One region of the Pseudomonas anuradhapurensis genome, then DNA from elsewhere that is predicted to be linked to it. Evidence: predicted binding sites of a transcription regulator. Region 1 holds the regulator's gene; each other region holds the start of a gene.

Region 1 (5,919 bases):
GGCAAACAGATGGCCATCGATGCCGACCTCAACGCTGGCCTGATCGACCAGGCCCAGGCCAAGCACCGCCGTGCCGAGGTGGCCCAGGAGGCCGAGTTCTACGGTTCGATGGACGGTGCCAGCAAATTCGTGCGCGGTGACGCCATCGCCGGTTTGCTGATCCTGTTCATCAACCTGATCGGTGGCATGCTGATCGGCATGCTGCAGCACGGCATGAGCTTTGGCGATGCCGGCAAGGTATACGCCTTGCTGACCATCGGTGACGGTTTGGTGGCGCAGTTGCCATCACTGTTGCTGTCTACTGCGGCCGCCATCATGGTCACCCGCGCCTCGGGCTCCGAGGACATGGGCAAGCTGATCAACCGGCAGATGTTCGATTCGCCCAAGGCCCTGGCGGTGTCCGGGGCGCTGATGATCGTCATGGGCCTGGTGCCAGGCATGCCGCATATTGCCTTTCTCAGCCTCGGCCTGCTGGCTGGCGGTGGCGCCTATCTGGTGTGGAAGAAGCAGCAGAAGGCCAAGCTCGAGGCGCAGAGGGAAGCGCAGCGCCAGCAGGACTTGCTGCCTTCGCCGCAGCGTGCGCAGGAAACCAAGGAGCTGGGCTGGGATGACGTCACGCCCATCGACATGATCGGCCTGGAGGTCGGCTACCGGCTGATTCCGCTGGTCGACCGCAACCAGGGTGGCCAGTTGCTGGCGCGGATCAAGGGGGTGCGCAAGAAGCTCTCGCAGGACTTGGGCTTCCTCATGCCTACCGTGCACATCCGTGACAACCTCGACCTGCAGCCCAGCGCCTATCGCCTGACCCTGATGGGGGTGATCCTGGCCGAGGCAGAGATCTATCCGGACCGTGAGCTGGCCATCAACCCTGGCCAGGTGTTCGGTACCCTCAACGGCATCGCCGCGCGGGACCCGGCGTTTGGCCTGGAAGCGGTGTGGATCGACGTCGGCCAGCGCGCCCAGGCGCAGTCGCTGGGCTATACCGTGGTCGATGCCAGTACCGTGGTGGCCACCCACCTCAACCAGATTCTGCAGAAGCACTGTCACGAGCTGATCGGCCACGAAGAAGTCCAGCAATTGCTGCAGGTGCTGGCCAAGGCATCGCCTAAACTTGCCGAGGAGCTGGTGCCAGGTGTCATTTCCTTGTCGGGCCTGCTCAAGGTGCTGCAAGCGCTGTTGTCGGAGCAGGTGCCGGTGCGCGATATTCGCAGCATTGCCGAGGCGATCGCCAACAACGCCAGCAAGAGTCAAGATACCGCCGCGCTGGTGGCGGCGGTGCGCGTCGGATTGTGTCGCGCCATCGTGCAAAGCATTGTCGGCGTTGAGTCAGAGCTGCCAGTGATTACTCTGGAACCAAGGTTGGAACAGATTTTGCTCAATAGTCTGCAAAGGGCCGGGCAAGGTCAGGAAGACGGTGTTCTTCTGGAACCGAGCATGGCCGAGAAGCTGCAGCGTTCGCTGATCGAAGCGGCCCAGCGCCAGGAAATGCAGGGCCAGCCGGCCATCCTCCTGGTCGCCGGCCCGATCCGCGCCATGCTGTCGCGTTTCGGTCGCCTGGCTGTACCGAATTTGCATGTTCTGGCGTATCAGGAAATACCGGACAACAAGCAAGTCACCATCGTTGCCACCGTGGGCCCTAACGGCTGAGGTAGTGGATAATGCAAGTTAAGCGATTTTTCGCCGCCGATATGCGTCAGGCCATGAAGCTGGTCCGTGATGAGCTGGGCGCTGATGCCGCCATCATCGGCAACCGCCGCATCGCCGGAGGTGTCGAACTGACGGCTGCGCTGGACTACAAGCTGTCCGCCCTGGCCCCGCGTGTGCCCAATGCCGAGCTGGAAGAAGAGCTGCGCAAGACCCATACGCGCATCGCCACTGCCCGTGCCGAGCTGGATCCCCGCCCGGACAGCAGCGACAACAACCGCCAATTGTTCGCCGGGCAGTCGCTGACCGCCGCCGAGCCGTTGATCGAACCACACGTCGACGCCCCCGCGCCTGCCGCTGCAGCCCCGGCTGCGGCGCCGGTCGATGCGCGCCTGGTCGATGCCATGCGCTCCGAGCTGTCTGGCCTGCGCGAGCTGCTGGAAGTACAGCTCGGCTCGCTGGCCTGGAACCAGCTGCAGGGCAGCAAGCCGCAGCAGGCCACGCTCTGGCGCCGCCTGCAGCGCATCGGCCTGTCTGGCCCGATCGCCCGTGAGCTGCTCGACCTGACCGCCGAAATCGACGAGCCACGCCAGGCCTGGCGCATGTTGCTGGCGCACCTGGCGCGGATGATCGACATCCCCGAGATCGAGCCGATCGAAGAGGGCGGGGTGATCGCCATGGTCGGCCCTGCCGGCATGGGCAAGACCACCACCTTGGCCAAGCTGGCCGCGCGTTACGTACTCAAGTACGGCGCCCACAACCTGGCGCTGGTAAGCATGGACAGCTTCCGCATCGGTGCGCAGGAGCAACTCAAGACCCTGGGCCGCATCCTCAACGTACCGGTGACCTACGTCGACCCTGGCCAGTCACTGGCTGCGGCGCTGGAGCCACTGCTGCGCAAGCGCGTGGTGCTGATCGATACCGCTGGCCTGCAGGCCAGCGACCCGGCCCTGCGCATGCAACTGGAAACCCTGGCCGGGCGCGGCATTGCCGCGAAGAACTACCTGGTCCTGGCCACCACCAGCCAGAAGCAGGTGCTGACCGCCGCCTACCACAGCTACAAACGCTGCGGTCTGGCCGGCTGCATCCTGACCAAACTCGATGAAACGGCAAGCCTGGGTGATGTCCTGAGCCTTGCCATCAGTCATGAACTGCCAGTGGCCTACCTGACCGATGGGCCGCGCATTCCTGACGACCTGCACCTGCCGCGAGGGCACCAGTTGGTGTCGCGTGCGGTCAATGTGCAGCAGCAGGACGAGCCCAGCGAAGAGGCCATGGCCGACATGTTCGCTGATCTCTATCACAACCCACGGCGAGCGGGTTGATGATGAAGCGTGTGCAAGGTAGCTATGCCAAGGGGTACGCAGAATTGCCCCACGTGTGGCCTGAGTCCCAGCGAGACAAGGTAAATAACAGACATGGGTAGCATGCATCCCGTACAGGTGATCGCCGTGACCGGTGGCAAAGGTGGCGTCGGCAAGACTAACGTTTCAGTGAACTTGTCTCTGGCGCTGGCCGAGCTCGGCCGCAGGGTCATGCTGCTCGACGCCGACCTGGGCCTGGCCAACGTCGACGTGTTGCTCGGCCTTACGCCCAAGCGCACCCTGGCCGATGTCATCGAGGGGCGCTGCGAGCTGCGTGACGTGATGCTGCAGGGCCCTGGCGGTGTGCGCATCGTCCCGGCGGCCTCGGGCACCCAGAGCATGGTGCACCTGGCCCCGGCCCAGCATGCCGGGTTGATCCAGGCGTTCAGCGAAATCGGCGACAACCTCGACGTGCTGGTGATCGACACCGCTGCCGGTATTGGTGACTCGGTGGTCAGCTTCGTCCGCGCGGCCCAGGAAGTGCTGCTGGTGGTGTGTGACGAACCCACGTCCATCACCGATGCCTATGCCCTGATCAAGCTGCTCAACCGCGACTACGGCATGAACCGCTTCCGCGTGTTGGCCAACATGGCCCAGAGCCCGCAGGAAGGGCGCAACCTGTTTGCCAAGCTGACCAAGGTCACCGACCGCTTCCTCGATGTCGCCCTGCAGTACGTGGGCGCCGTGCCGTATGACGAATGCGTGCGCAAGGCCGTGCAGAAGCAGCGCGCCGTCTACGAAGCCTTCCCTCGCTCCAAGTGCGCCCTGGCATTCAAGGCGATTGCGCAGAAGGTCGACAGCTGGCCGCTGCCGGCCAACCCGCGCGGTCACCTGGAATTCTTTGTCGAGCGCCTGGTGCAACCCACCAGCGCGGGACCCGTGTTATGAATGCGAGTGGTTTCAAGATGTACAGCCGAGCATCGAAAGACGCGCAGTACGAGCTGATCGAGCGCTACGCCCCATTGGTCAAGCGCATCGCCTACCACCTGTTGGCGCGGTTGCCGGCCAACGTGCAGGTCGAGGACCTGATCCAGGCCGGCATGATCGGCCTGCTGGAAGTGGCCAACAAGTACGATGCCAGCAAGGGCGCCAGCTTTGAAACTTACGCTGGCATTCGTATTCGCGGCGCCATGCTCGACGAAGTGCGCAAGGGCGACTGGGCGCCACGTTCGGTGCACCGCAACACGCGCATGGTCAGTGACGCGATGCGTGCCGTGGAGGCCAGAACCGGGCGTGACGCTAAAGATCATGAAGTTGCTGCCGAACTCCAGTTGAGTCTCGATGATTACTACGGGATCTTGAACGATACCCTGGGCAGCCGCCTGTTCAGCTTCGACGACCTGCTGCAGGACGGCGAGCACGAAGGGTTGCATGAGGATGGTGCCAGTGGTCAGGTCGAACCTGCACGTGGCCTGGAGGACGAGCGCTTCCAGGCGGCCCTGACCGAGGCCATCGCCAACCTGCCGGAGCGTGAGCGCCTGGTGCTGGCGCTGTACTACGACGAAGAGCTGAACCTCAAGGAAATCGGTGAGGTGCTTGGGGTCAGCGAGTCGCGAGTCAGCCAGTTGCACAGCCAGTGTGCCGCGCGCCTGCGCAGCCGCCTGGGCGAATGGCGGGCGCGTTGAACCCGGTGTCGTTGCAGTCGTTTTCCACGTTGTACCCAATTGATTGAATGCGTGCTCGGGGCCGAGCGCGTTAGAGACTGCTTGGAGGTCTACTTGAACAAAGACATGAAAATCCTCATCGTTGACGACTTTTCGACGATGCGGCGGATCATCAAGAACCTGTTGCGTGACCTGGGCTTCACCAACACGGAGGAGGCCGATGACGGCATCACGGCGCTGCCGATGCTGGAGAACGGCCACTACGATTTCCTGGTGACCGACTGGAACATGCCCGGCATGTCCGGCATCGACCTGCTGCGCAAGGTGCGTGCCAGCGACAAGCTGAAAGCCATGCCGGTACTGATGGTGACCGCCGAGGCCAAGCGCGACCAGATCATTGAAGCGGCCCAGGCCGGGGTCAATGGCTATGTGGTCAAGCCGTTCACCGCCCAGGTGCTCAAGGAAAAGATCGAGAAGATCTTCGAACGCGTCAACGGCTGAGTCTCGTCAGGGGGGCGCCATGGATTCATCACAAACGTCTTTGGGCGAGTTCGAGTCGACCCTGAAGAAGCATGCCCAGGAACTGGTCGCAAGCCTTGAGCACGGCCGGTTCGGCGAGGCGGTGCAGCTGATCCACGAGCTGAACCAGACCCGCGACCGCGGCCTGTACCAGGAAGTCGGCAAGCTCACCCGTGAGCTGCACAGTGCCATTGTCAGTTTCCAGATCGACCCGACCATGCCGCAGGCCGAGGAGGTGTCGCAGATAACCGACGCCACCGAGCGCCTGTCCTACGTGGTCAGGCTCACCGAGGGCGCGGCCAACCGCACCATGGACCTGGTCGAGGAAAGCACCCCGGTGCTCAACGACCTGGCCAGCGAGGCTGCGGCCCTGAGCAGCGACTGGCAGCGTTTCATGCGCCGTGAAGTGGCTGCGCCGGAGTTTCGCGACCTGGTGAAGCGGGTTGACAGTTTCCTGACGCACAGCGCCGAAGGTAACCGCAAGGTTGCCGGCCACCTCAACGACATTCTGCTGGCCCAGGACTATCAGGACCTGACCGGCCAAGTGATCAAGCGCGTCACCGCGTTGGTGACCGAAGTGGAAAGCAACCTGCTGAAACTGGTGCTGATGGCCAGCCAGGTCGACCGCTTTGCGGGTATCCAGCATGACCACGATCAACTGCGCGCAGAAAAAGATCGAGAAAAACATCCGACTCGGGGTGAAGGTCCGCAGATTCATGCCGATAAGCGTGAAGACGTCGTGTCCGGTCAGGACGATGTCGATGATCTGCTGTCCAGCCTGGGTTTTT
Region 2 (5,919 bases), 480 kb from region 1:
TTTCCGAGGATCTTGTTGAGATGCTGGATGACGCTTACGTCGCCTTTCATGTCGGGTTCCTGCCCTGTAGAAGTGTGCCAATACCCCGAAGTTTGAGCCCGATACCTAGGTGTGTCAAACCTAAGTTATTGAATAATAAATGAAAATTAATAGGAATAAGAATGTTTGTGAACCGCGTTGGAACGCTAACTTATTGAATTCTGGGCATAAAAAAACCGGACGCAAGGTCCGGTTCTTGGAATTCTGGCTTTCAGGCGGCGGTAAATTCTACCGGGTAGGGCAGGGCTGCCTGGCTGACCTGAAGCTCGGTCAGGGTCTCGCGGACCACCTGCTTGGCCACGCAGGCGCATTTGCCACACTGGCTGGCGACGTTGGTCGCGGCGCGCACTTCCTTGTAACTGCAGCATCCTTCATAGATCGCATCGCGGATCTGTCCGTCGGTAACGCCGACACAAAGACACACATACATAGAGGCTGACCATCGTTGCTAGGCTCGATGGGGTGGAGCTTAATGTTAATGAGAATGCTTGTCAAAGGACTTTCTGGAAGGGCCGTGCTTGAGCGACCGGCGGTTGCTTCGTCGTTGGAGTCGGCCTGTCACCAGAAGCCGTGTATGATGGTTGGCCTTTGTTGGATGTCGGGCAGCCTGTCTGGCCCGGCAAACGGTTCTTCACCCTCATCAGGAGATTACAATGAGCGTACTCGTTGGTAAGAAAGCCCCCGATTTCACCGTTCCAGCCGTGCTGGGCAATGGCGAGATCGTCGACAGCTTCAACCTGGCTTCGGCCATCAAGGGCAAGTACGGCCTGGTGTTCTTCTACCCGCTGGACTTCACCTTCGTCTGCCCGTCCGAGCTGATCGCCCTGGACAACCGCATCCCTGACTTCCAGGCCCGCAACGTTGAAGTGATCGGTGTGTCGATCGACTCGCACTTCACCCACAACGCCTGGCGTAACACCCCGGTCAACAACGGCGGTATCGGCCAGGTCAAGTACACCCTGGCTGCCGACATGACCCACGAAATCTGCAAGGCCTACGACGTCGAGTCCGAAGGCGGCGTGGCTTTCCGTGGTGCCTTCCTGATCGACACCAACGGTGTGGTTCGTTCGCAGATCGTCAACGACCTGCCACTGGGCCGTAACATGGACGAGCTGCTGCGCCTGGTCGACGCCCTGCAGTTCCACGAAGAGCACGGCGAAGTCTGCCCTGCCAACTGGAAGAAAGGCGACAAAGGCATGAACGCTTCGCCAGAAGGCGTTGCTGCCTACCTGAGCGAGAACGCTGGCAAGCTGTAATTGCCGCGCGCATGAAAAAACCGGCCCTTTCGGCCGGTTTTTTTGTGTCTGGCTTCTGCGAGCGCTTTACGCGCCTATCGCGACACAAGGCCGCTCCTGCAGGTTTTATGCGAACCGAGCTGCGCCCAAGGTGGTGGGCAGGTATCCAGCATCTGGAGCGCAGCTCAAACTCCTTAGGAGCGGCCTTGTGTCGCGATGGGCCGCAAAGCGGCCCCGGATGTCAGATCAGTCGTTGAAATCGCGCCAGCCGCCCATCTCTTTCCAGCGGTTGACGATGCCGCAGAACAGCTCGGCAGTCTTCTCGGTGTCGTAACGGGCCGAGTGCGCTTCCCGCCCGTCAAAGTCGATGTCGGCGCTCTGGCAGGCCCGCGCCAGTACGGTCTGGCCGTAGGCCAGGCCCGCCAGGGTAGCGGTGTCGAAGCTGGAGAACGGGTGGAACGGGTTGCGCTTGAGGTCGTTGCGCATCACCGCTGCATTGAGGAAGCCAAGGTCGAAACTGCTGTTGTGGCCTACCAGAATCGCCCGCTTGCAGCCATTGGCCTTGAGCGCCTTGCGTACGCCACGGAAGATGTCGGTCAGCGCGCTTTCCTCACTCACCGCCATGCGCAGCGGGTGATCCAGCTTGATGCCGGTGAACTCCAGTGCGGCCGGCTCGATGTTGGCGCCTTCGAAGGGCTCAACCCGGTGGAAGTAGGTGTGCTCGGGGAATAGAAAACCCTTTTCGTCCATGCCGATGGTAACTGCGGCAATTTCCAGCAGGGCGTCGGTGGCGCTGTTGAAGCCACCGGTTTCAACGTCCACCACAACTGGCAGGTAGCCACGGAAGCGTTCGGCCATCGGGTGACGCGAACCGCTGCTGCCCTGGGTGTCGAGGTCGTCTTCGTAGAGGTCTTCGCTCACGCGTTTTCCTCCAGCAGGCGCCAGCGCAGTTTTTCGCCGGCGCGCAGCGGGACTACGGTCTGCTCGCCAAACGGCAGGCTGTCCGGGGCGGTCCATTCTTCGCGAACCAGGGTAATGGTGTCGGTGTTCGCCGGCAGGCCATAGAAGGCCGGGCCGTGCAGGCTGGCGAAGCCTTCCAGCTTGTCCAGCGCGTTACGCTGCTCGAACGCTTCGGCGTACATCTCGATGGCTGCGTAGGCGGTGTAGCACCCGGCGCAGCCGCAGGCAGCTTCCTTGGCGTGGCGGGCGTGCGGGGCCGAGTCGGTGCCCAGGAAGAACTTCGGGTTGCCGCTGGTGGCGGCGTCCAGCAGTGCCACCTGGTGGGTGTTGCGCTTGAGGATCGGCAGGCAGTAGAAGTGCGGACGAATGCCGCCCACCAGCATGTGGTTGCGGTTGTACAGCAAATGCTGGGCGGTAATGGTCGCGCCGACGTTGGCCGGGGCCTCGCTGACGAACTGGGCGGCATCGCTGGTGGTGATGTGCTCGAACACCACTTTCAGCGTCGGGAAGCGTTCGACCACACGGCGCATGTGCTCATCGATGAAACGCTTCTCGCGGTCGAACACGTCGATCTCGCTGCGCGTCACTTCGCCGTGCACCAACAGTGGCATGCCGACTTCTGCCAGCGCCTCGATGGCCGGGAAGATATTGTCGATGCTGGTCACGCCCGAGTCGGAGTTGGTGGTAGCACCGGCTGGGTACAGCTTGGCGGCATGCACGAAGCCGCTGGCCTTGGCCGCGCGGATGTCCTCGGGGCTGGTGCGGTCGGTGAGGTACAGCACCATCAGCGGCTCGAAGCGGCTGCCGGCCGGCCGGGCGGCGAGGATGCGCTCACGGTAGGCGCCGGCCTCGGCAGCATTGCGAACCGGTGGAACCAGGTTGGGCATGATGATGGCACGGGCGAAGGTACGCGCCACGTCGCCAACGGTGTGGGGCAGGACGGCACCATCGCGCAGATGGATGTGCCAGTCGTCGGGACGCAGGAGGGTCAGGCGATCGGACATTGGGGATTCCAGGCGGGTCGAACTCAAGCCCCAATGCTACCGGAAAACCCTGGGGCGAGCACGGCTATCAAGTTTTCCGCCTGACGTCCGATAGCCTGCAGGTAAGCCGTCAGAATTTGTGGAGCCGCCCGTGCGCCAGCGTTACCTAGCCCTAATGACCCTGTTCGCCAGTCTGCCGGCCGGCGCGCTGACCTTCCAGACACGCATGGAGAACATTGCCTGGAAGGTCGAGGGTGACCAGTTCGAATGCCGGCTGGTGCAGCCGATCGACGGCTTTGGCAGTGGTGAGTTCGTGCGCCGTGCGGGCGAACAGCCGGTGTTCCAGCTGCGTTCGGACAGCAACGCGCTGGGTGCCGGCACCGCGACCTTGCTGGCCGCCGCTGCGCCGTGGCAACCCGGGCGCAGCGACATCAACCTGGGCAGCGTGCGCATGGCCCGCACTGGCGTGTTGTTCAGCTCGTCGCAGGGCCAGGCCAGCCGGCTGATCAATGGCCTGCTCGACGGCCGCAGCACCGTAGTGCGCAATTATGCCGGCGAGGCGGGCAGGCCGATGGAAGTGCGGGTGCTGCCGGTCAGCTTTGCCAAGGCCTACAGCGACTACCAGGCCTGTGCCGGCAAGCTGCTGCCGATGAACTATGACCAGGTGCGCCAGACCCAGGTAGGCTTCCCTGGCGGCGGTTTCGAACTGGATCAGTCGGCCAAGGCGCGGCTGGATGTCATCCTCGACTACATGAAGGCCGACCCGACAGTGAACCATGTCGAACTCAACGGCCACTCGGACAACAGCGGCAACCGCCTGACCAACCGCGATATGTCGCGCCGCCGCGCACTGGCCGTGGCTGACTATCTGAAGGCTCATGGCGTGCCGGAAGAGCAGATCGTGGTGCGCTTCCATGGCGAGCGTTACCCGCTGGCGAAGAACAATAGTGCTGCCAATCGGGCGCGGAATCGCCGGGTGAATATCGAGCTGGACCGGGTAGCAGTGGTGGAGAAGGCGGTTGAACAGCCGGCGCCTGCTGTTGCTCCTGCGCCCGCTCCAGCCGGTCCGGCTGCTGCTGCGCCGGGGGCGAAAACACCCTGAATCCAGAGGGGCGCATGGCAGGGGATTGCGTCAGGGCCACCCGCTGTTCGTCACAACGCCTTCAGCGCCTGTCAGATCGAGCGCCGCGCCGGCGGCGCTCGATCTCATAGGCACCAAAGATGCCAGGGCGTGCCCTTTGGCAATCGCCGTCGCCCTTCCGACAGTTCCTGTCGCTTTGTCGTCAGAAGCTGTCGCCCCACTGTAAATTTATTTGCAACGCCGTTAGAATCGACGCCTTTCCGTACAACCCCGTGGAGTGATGGCATGGCGGACGTAAAAAAGGTCGTACTGGCGTATTCCGGCGGCCTTGATACTTCGGTGATTCTCAAGTGGCTGCAGGATACCTACAACTGCGAAGTGGTGACCTTCACCGCTGACCTCGGGCAGGGCGAAGAGGTCGAGCCGGCCCGCGCCAAGGCCCAGGCAATGGGCGTTAAAGAGATCTACATCGACGACCTGCGCGAAGAGTTCGTGCGTGATTTCGTGTTCCCGATGTTCCGCGCCAACACCGTCTACGAAGGTGAGTACCTGCTGGGTACCTCCATCGCACGTCCGCTGATCGCCAAGCGCCTGATCGAAATCGCCAACGAAACCGGCGCTGACGCCATTTCCCACGGCGCCACCGGCAAGGGTAACGACCAGGTGCGTTTCGAGCTGGGTGCGTATGCCCTGAAACCAGGCGTCAAGGTCATCGCTCCATGGCGCGAGTGGGACCTGCTGTCCCGCGAAAAGCTGATGGACTATGCCGAGAAGCATGGTATTCCGATCGAGCGTCACGGCAAGAAGAAGTCGCCATACTCGATGGACGCCAACCTGCTGCACATCTCCTACGAAGGCGGTGTCCTGGAAGATACCTGGACCGAGCACGAAGAAGACATGTGGCGCTGGAGCGTCTCGCCCGAGAACGCCCCGGACCAGGCCACCTACATCGAGCTGACCTACCGCAACGGTGACATCGTTGCCATCGACGGCGTCGAGAAGACCCCGGCCACCGTGCTGGCCGACCTGAACCGTATCGGTGGTGCCAATGGCATCGGCCGTCTCGACATCGTCGAGAACCGTTACGTCGGCATGAAGTCGCGTGGTTGCTACGAAACCCCTGGCGGCACCATCATGCTCAAGGCTCACCGTGCCATCGAGTCGATCACCCTGGACCGCGAAGTCGCTCACCTGAAGGATGAGCTGATGCCGAAGTATGCCAGCCTGATCTACACCGGTTACTGGTGGAGCCCGGAGCGCCTGATGCTGCAGCAGATGATCGACGCTTCGCAGGTCAACGTGAACGGCGTGGTGCGTCTGAAGCTGTACAAAGGCAATGTCACCGTGGTCGGCCGCAAGTCGGACGACTCGCTGTTCGACGCCAACATCGCCACCTTCGAGGAAGATGGCGGCGCCTACAACCAGGCGGACGCTGCCGGCTTCATCAAGCTCAACGCACTGCGGATGCGCATTGCCGCCAACAAGGGCCGTTCGCTGCTCTGATTGCTGGCGCATGCCATGGAAACCCCGGCCCGGCCGGGGTTTTTTTTGCTTGCTGCAAACCTGCAGCGCTCATCCGCCTCGGGATGCGGCATCTTCTTCCAGCGGGCTGACCGACAAC
Region 3 (5,919 bases), 1.1 Mb from region 1:
TCGGCTCGGACTTGGTTTCGGGGTTGATGGTCTTTTCCGGCGCCAGCTGCGGCGAGCCACCCAGGTCGATGATGTAGGGCGTACCGCTTTCCGAGAAGCCGATCGGGTCCTTGAAGTAACCGGCGATGGCGATCTTCTGTTCCGGCGTGGCCGTGGACAACAGCCACAGCACCAGGAAGAACGCCATCATCGCCGTGGCGAAGTCGGCAAAGGCGATTTTCCAGGCGCCGCCGTGATGGCCGCCGCCATAGCGCTTGACGCGCTTGACGATGATGGGCTGATTGTTCTCCATGACTCAGCGACCGCGAACCGCTTGTTCCAGTTCGGCAAAGCTTGGGCGGTGCTTGGGGTACAGCACCTTGCGCCCGAATTCCACCGCCAGCGAAGGCGGCATGCCCGAGGCCGAGGCCACCAGCGAAGCCTTGATCGATTCGTAGAGGTTCAGTTCTTCCTTGGCATCGTGCTCCAGGCACTTGGCCAGCGGACCAAAGAAGCCGTAGGCCGCCAGAATACCGAAGAAGGTACCTACCAGCGCCGCACCCACATGGAGGCCGATGGAGGCCTGGTCACCCTCGCCGAGCGAGGCCATGGTCACCACGATGCCCAGTACCGCCGCAACGATACCGAAGCCTGGCATGCCGTCGGCGATGCCATTCACCGCATGCGACGGATGCTCGAGCTCTTCCTTCATGCTCAACAGCTCCATGTCGAACAGGCCTTCGAGCTCGTGCGGCGCCATGTTGCCGGTGGACATGATGCGCAGGTAGTCGCAGATGAAGGCGGTCATGCGCTCGTCGGCCAGCACTGTCGGGTACTTGGCGAAGATCGGGCTGGCTGCGGCATCCTCGATGTCGGCCTCGATGGCCATCATGCCTTCACGACGGCTCTTGTTGAGGATCTCGTACACCAGGCCCAGCACTTCCAGGTAGAAGGCATGGCTGAAGCGCGAGCCGAACATCTTCATCGACTTCTTGATGACGTGCATGGTCATGTGGCCAGGGTTGGCCTGCAGGAATGCACCGAAGGCCGCACCGCCGATGATCAGTACTTCGAACGGCTGGATCAGTGCCGCGATCTTACCGTGGGAGAGTACGTATCCGCCGAGCACGCTCGCGAATACGACGATGATGCCGATAATTTTAGCCATAGGTTCAAAGCACTTGCTGTCGTGGTCAGGGGAAGAGACGGGAGCCTGAAAACTCTTCTTCTACTTATCGGCAGAACTGCGCCAGACTATAGCCACTCATTGCGAAAAGCCAGTTCGGACTGATGTCAAAATGACAATTGAAACCAAGGTGCCCGCTCAGGCCCCGCGTACGCTAGAGGCCTGGGTAAAGCTGCTCGAGAGTATTCGCATCCCCGTGCCGAAGCACAGCTACGACCGGGTCATGAACGCCATCCACGATAGCCGCCGCTCGCTGCGCGATATCGCCGAACTGATGCAGGATAGCCCGGCACTGGTGCTGTCGGTGATGCGCGAAGCCAATCACCCCACCAACGCCAGCCTCGCCGAACCGGCCGAGAGCCTGGAAATCGCCCTCAACCGCCTCGGCCTGGAGCGCAGCGAACAGCTGCTCAAGCGCCTGCCGGCGGTGCCCGCCGAAGAGATCCCACCGGTACTGTGCCAGTTCCAGCTGATCAGCCAGCACGCCTCGCAGCAGGCCAGCGGCCTGTTCGCCAGCCGCCTGGCACGGCTGTGGCAGGAAATCCACTGGGGCAGCCTGCTGTTCCTGTCGCCACTCTGGCCGCTGGCGCTGGCCTACCCCAAGTTGCTCGACACCTGGGAACTGCGGGTTATCCACAAGGGCGAGGACGCCGCCCATGTCGAGCAGGAGCTGTTTGGCGTGCGCATTCTCACGCTGTGCCAGGCCATGGCAGAGTTCTGGCGCCTGCCACAATGGGTGACCCAGGGTTATCACCTGCTGCTGGACGAGCGCGAACAACTGGCCCAGGTGCTTGCCATCGCCCGCGACCCGGACCTGCTCAGCCAACAGCATCGCCTGGACGCCGAGCCTGGCCTGCGCCGCTGGTTCAACCAGCCGGCCAACACCGTGCTGCTGGCCAACAACCTGGCCCTGGCGGCGCAGGTGGGCTGGGACAACCCGCACCTGCTGCGCTGGCAGCTATTAACCGCACTGTACCTGCAGACCTCGCTGGAAGACGTGCAGCAACAGGTGCACCAGCAGGCTGCGGCAAGTGCGCGTCGCCACGCCCAGCACGCCCTGTTCCACCCGGCCGAAGCGCTGATCTGGCCTTGGCACCAGCGCCGTCCGCACCCGGACATGCTGGCACCGCCACCGCCCAGCAACGACGAGCTGACACGCTGGCGCAAGCTGTGCCAGCACCTGCTGGCCCAGCCCAGCCCGTTCACCAACAGCGTGCACCTGGCCACCCAGGCCCTCGAGGCCCTGCTGGCCTGCGGCATGCAGCGCGTCCTGCTGCTGAGCCTGGACAAGGCCAGCGATCAGCTGCGTGTGCAGCAGTTCGCCGGCCTGCCCAAGGAGGCCGGGGCGCTTGCCCTGCAAGTGTCAGAGAACAAACTGCTGCAAAAGCTGCTGGCCCAGGCCGGCCAATTGCGCATCACCCCGGAAAACCACAGCCAGCTCTCGGCGCTGCTGCCGGCCCCGCTGCGGGCGTTGTTCAACAGCGAACACGCACTGCTACGCTCGTTGGCGGTCAATGACCAAGTGTTGATGCTGGTGGTAGCCGACCAAGGCAGCCGACCCTTGGCCGATGTCAGCGTGCAAGCCTTCGGCAAGACGGCACAATGCACCGAGCGGGCGCTGTCGGTGTTCGCCAACCGCAAGGCCTGAGCCTTGCGCTACAATCGCCCCTCTTTCCACACTGGAGACCGTGGATGACTGACTTTTCCGGCCTGCCGTTGGTGATCGAAGCCGCAGACCTGCTGCCACGCCTGGACTCGAAACAGCTGATCCTGGTCGACCTGAGCAGCAGCAACCGCTATGTCAGCGGGCATATCCCCGGCGCACGCTTCGTCGAAGGCAAGCGCACCCAGCTCGGCCAGCCGCCTGCGCCCGGCTTGCTGCCGGCCCAGGCCGATCTGGAGAAGCTGTTCAGTGAACTCGGCCACCGCGACGACGCGGTATACGTGGTGTACGACGACGAAGGCGGTGGCTGGGCCGGGCGCTTCATCTGGCTGCTCGATGTGATCGGCCATAAGCACTATCACTACCTGAATGGCGGCATTCAGGCTTGGCCGGCCGACAAGCTCTCCACCGAAGTGCCCGCCAGCGGTAATTCCCCTGTGCAGCTGCGCATCGACACGGCGCCCACCGCCACCCGTGAGTACCTGCAAAGCCGCCTGGGCGCGCACGACCTGGTCATCTGGGATGCCCGTGGTCCGCAGGAGTTTCGCGGCGAGAAGGTGCTGGCAGCTCGGGGCGGCCATATTCCCGGCGCGATCAACTTCGAGTGGACAGCCGGCATGGACCTCAACGACCACCTGCGCATCCGCCCGGACATCGCCGAAGTCCTGCTGAACCTGGGGATCACCCCCGACAAGGAAGTGATCACCCATTGCCAATCCCACCGCCGCTCCGGTTTCACCTACCTGGTGGCCAAGGCCCTCGGCTACCCACGCGTCAAGGCCTACGCCGGCTCGTGGAGCGAATGGGGCAACCACCCGGACACGCCTGTAGAAGTTTAAGGAACCTGCATGAAATCCCGTTTGTTCATCATCAGCCAGTACCTGCTGCCGCACCATCTGCTGTCGCGCCTGGCCGGCTGCATCGCCGAATGCCGCGTGCGCTGGTTCAAGAATGCCTTTACCGCCTGGTTCGCCAAGCGCTACCAGGTGAACATGGCCGAAGCCCTGGTCGAAGACTTGAGCGCCTACGAGCACTTCAACGCGTTCTTCACCCGTGCCCTGAAGCCAGGCGCGCGCCCGCTGGATGAAACCCCGGGTGCCATCCTGTGCCCGGCCGACGGTGCCGTCAGCCAGCTTGGCCCGATCGAGCACGGCCGCATCTTCCAGGCCAAGGGCCACGGCTTCAGCGCGCAGGAACTGCTGGGCGGCGACCCGGCGATGGCCGCGCCATTCATGGGCGGCGAGTTCGCCACCATCTACCTGTCGCCCAAGGACTACCACCGCGTGCACATGCCGCTGGCTGGCACCCTGCGTGAAATGGTCTACGTGCCGGGCCGCCTGTTCTCGGTCAACCAGACCACCGCCGAGAACGTCCCCGAGCTGTTCGCCCGCAATGAACGCGTGGTGTGCCTGTTCGATACCGAACGCGGGCCGATGGCCGTGGTGCTGGTGGGGGCGATGATCGTCGCCTCGATCGAAACCGTGTGGGCCGGGCTGGTGACGCCGCCCAAGCGCGAGCTGAAGACCTTCCGTTACGACGAAGCCAGCCGCGCGCCGATCCACCTGGAAAAAGGCGCCGAGCTGGGCCGCTTCAAGCTGGGCTCGACCGCTATCGTGCTGTTCGGGCCAGAGCAGGTGAAATGGGCCGAGACGCTGGGGGCCGGCTCTGCGGTGCGCATGGGGCAACAGTTGGCGATGCCTGCGCAGGCTTGATTGCCTGATAGAACCTGGGGCCGCTTTGCGGCCCTATCGCGACACGAGGCCGCTCCTACAGGATTTTCGCAGTTTCAAATATTGCACTGCCCTGTAGGAGCGGCCTCGTGTCGCGATAGGGCTGCGAAGCAGCCCCAAGACTCTCGAATCAGCCGCGCGCGTCGCGGTCACGTACGCCCAGCAGGTACAACACCCCATCCAGCCCCAGGGTGGAAATCGCCTGCTTGGCCGACTGGCGTACCAGCGGCTTGGCGCGGAACGCCACGCCCAGGCCAGCCAACGACAGCATCGGCAGGTCGTTGGCGCCATCGCCCACGGCGATGGTCTGCTCCAGTTCCAGGCCTTCTTCGCTGGCCAGCTTCTGCAGCAGCTCGGCCTTGCGCTGGGCATCGACAATCGGCTCCACGGCCACGCCGGTCACCTTGCCATCGACCACTTCCAGCTCGTTGGCGAACACGTAGTCGATACCCAGGCGCGCCTGCACCTGGCGCGCAAAGTAACTAAAGCCACCGGACAGGATCGCGGTCTTGTAACCCAGGCGCTTGAGTTCAGCGAACAGGTTCTCGGCCCCCTCGGTCAGGCGCAGCGACGCGCCGATCTCGTCCAATACCCCCACATCCAGGCCCTTGAGCAGTGCCATGCGCTCTTTGAAGCTGGCACGGAAATCCAGCTCGCCGCGCATCGCGCGCTCGGTGATGGCCGCCACCTGCTCGCCTACCCCGGCAGCCTTGGCCAATTCGTCGATGACTTCGGCTTCGATCAGCGTCGAGTCCATGTCGAACACCGCCAGGCGGCGGTTGCGGCGGAACAGGTCGTCCTTCTGGAAGGCGATGTCGATGCTCAGTTCCTCGGCCAGGGCGAAGAAATCGGCACGCAGGGCCTGGCCATCGCTGGGCACGCCACGCACGGAAATCTCGATGGCCGCCTTGCCTTTGCCGACGTGGGCGTCCAGCGCCACACGGGCCGACAGGCGCTCGATACGCTCGATGGTCAGGCCGTACTGGCTGATCACCGCACTCACCCGCTGCAGTTGTTCGGGGGTGATCTTGCGGCTGAGCAGGGTGACGATGTGGCGCGCCTCGCCCTGGCCGTCGGCCCAGTGCTGGTAGTCCGCCTCGGAAATCGGCGTGTAGCGGGCCTGCAGGTTCAGTTCGTGGGCCTTGGCCTGCACGCTTTGCAGCAGGGCGGTAGCCACTTCGTTGTCCGGGATATCGACCAGGATGCCGAACGACAGGGTGCCGTGCATGACGGCCAGGCCGATGTCGAGGATACTCACACCGCCCTGCAGCAGGACGCCGGTGATGGCCGCAGTGAGACCGGGACGGTCCTCACCGGTGATGTTGATCAGGACGATTTCGCGCACAACCTGGCTCCGACTT

The links. The regulator FliA, encoded in region 1, starts transcription of late flagellar genes. The targets are predictions, from matches to a motif close to CTAAAGTTTNNNNNNNNNNNGCCGNTAA.
Region 2: HU763_RS19070 (flagellar protein MotY) is a predicted target of FliA. The motif match lies at 3,305-3,332, and genes of this name have one in related genera.
Region 3: motA (flagellar motor stator protein MotA) is a predicted target of FliA. The motif match lies at 1,212-1,239, and genes of this name have one in related genera.

Annotation. Positions count from the first base shown of each region.
Region 1 covers NZ_CP077097.1:3,681,898-3,687,816, reverse strand. The annotation lists gene flhA (flagellar biosynthesis protein FlhA) at 1-1,647, shown strand, start outside; gene flhF (flagellar biosynthesis GTPase FlhF) at 1,659-2,969, shown strand; gene fleN (flagellar synthesis regulator FleN) at 3,054-3,896, shown strand; gene fliA (RNA polymerase sigma factor FliA) at 3,893-4,633, shown strand; gene HU763_RS16935 (chemotaxis response regulator CheY) at 4,739-5,113, shown strand; gene HU763_RS16930 (protein phosphatase CheZ) at 5,133-5,919, shown strand, end outside.
Region 2 covers NZ_CP077097.1:4,158,190-4,164,108, reverse strand. The annotation lists gene bfr (bacterioferritin) at 1-50, opposite strand, end outside; gene HU763_RS19090 (bacterioferritin-associated ferredoxin) at 251-469, opposite strand; gene HU763_RS19085 (peroxiredoxin) at 693-1,295, shown strand; gene rnt (ribonuclease T) at 1,521-2,132, opposite strand; gene pyrC (dihydroorotase) at 2,192-3,238, opposite strand; gene HU763_RS19070 (flagellar protein MotY) at 3,369-4,319, shown strand; gene HU763_RS19065 (argininosuccinate synthase) at 4,584-5,801, shown strand; gene HU763_RS19060 (hypothetical protein) at 5,871-5,919, opposite strand, start outside.
Region 3 covers NZ_CP077097.1:4,790,547-4,796,465, forward strand. The annotation lists gene motB (flagellar motor protein MotB) at 1-292, opposite strand, end outside; gene motA (flagellar motor stator protein MotA) at 296-1,147, opposite strand; gene HU763_RS21980 (HDOD domain-containing protein) at 1,278-2,813, shown strand; gene HU763_RS21985 (rhodanese-like domain-containing protein) at 2,858-3,667, shown strand; gene asd (archaetidylserine decarboxylase) at 3,677-4,540, shown strand; gene serB (phosphoserine phosphatase SerB) at 4,689-5,903, opposite strand.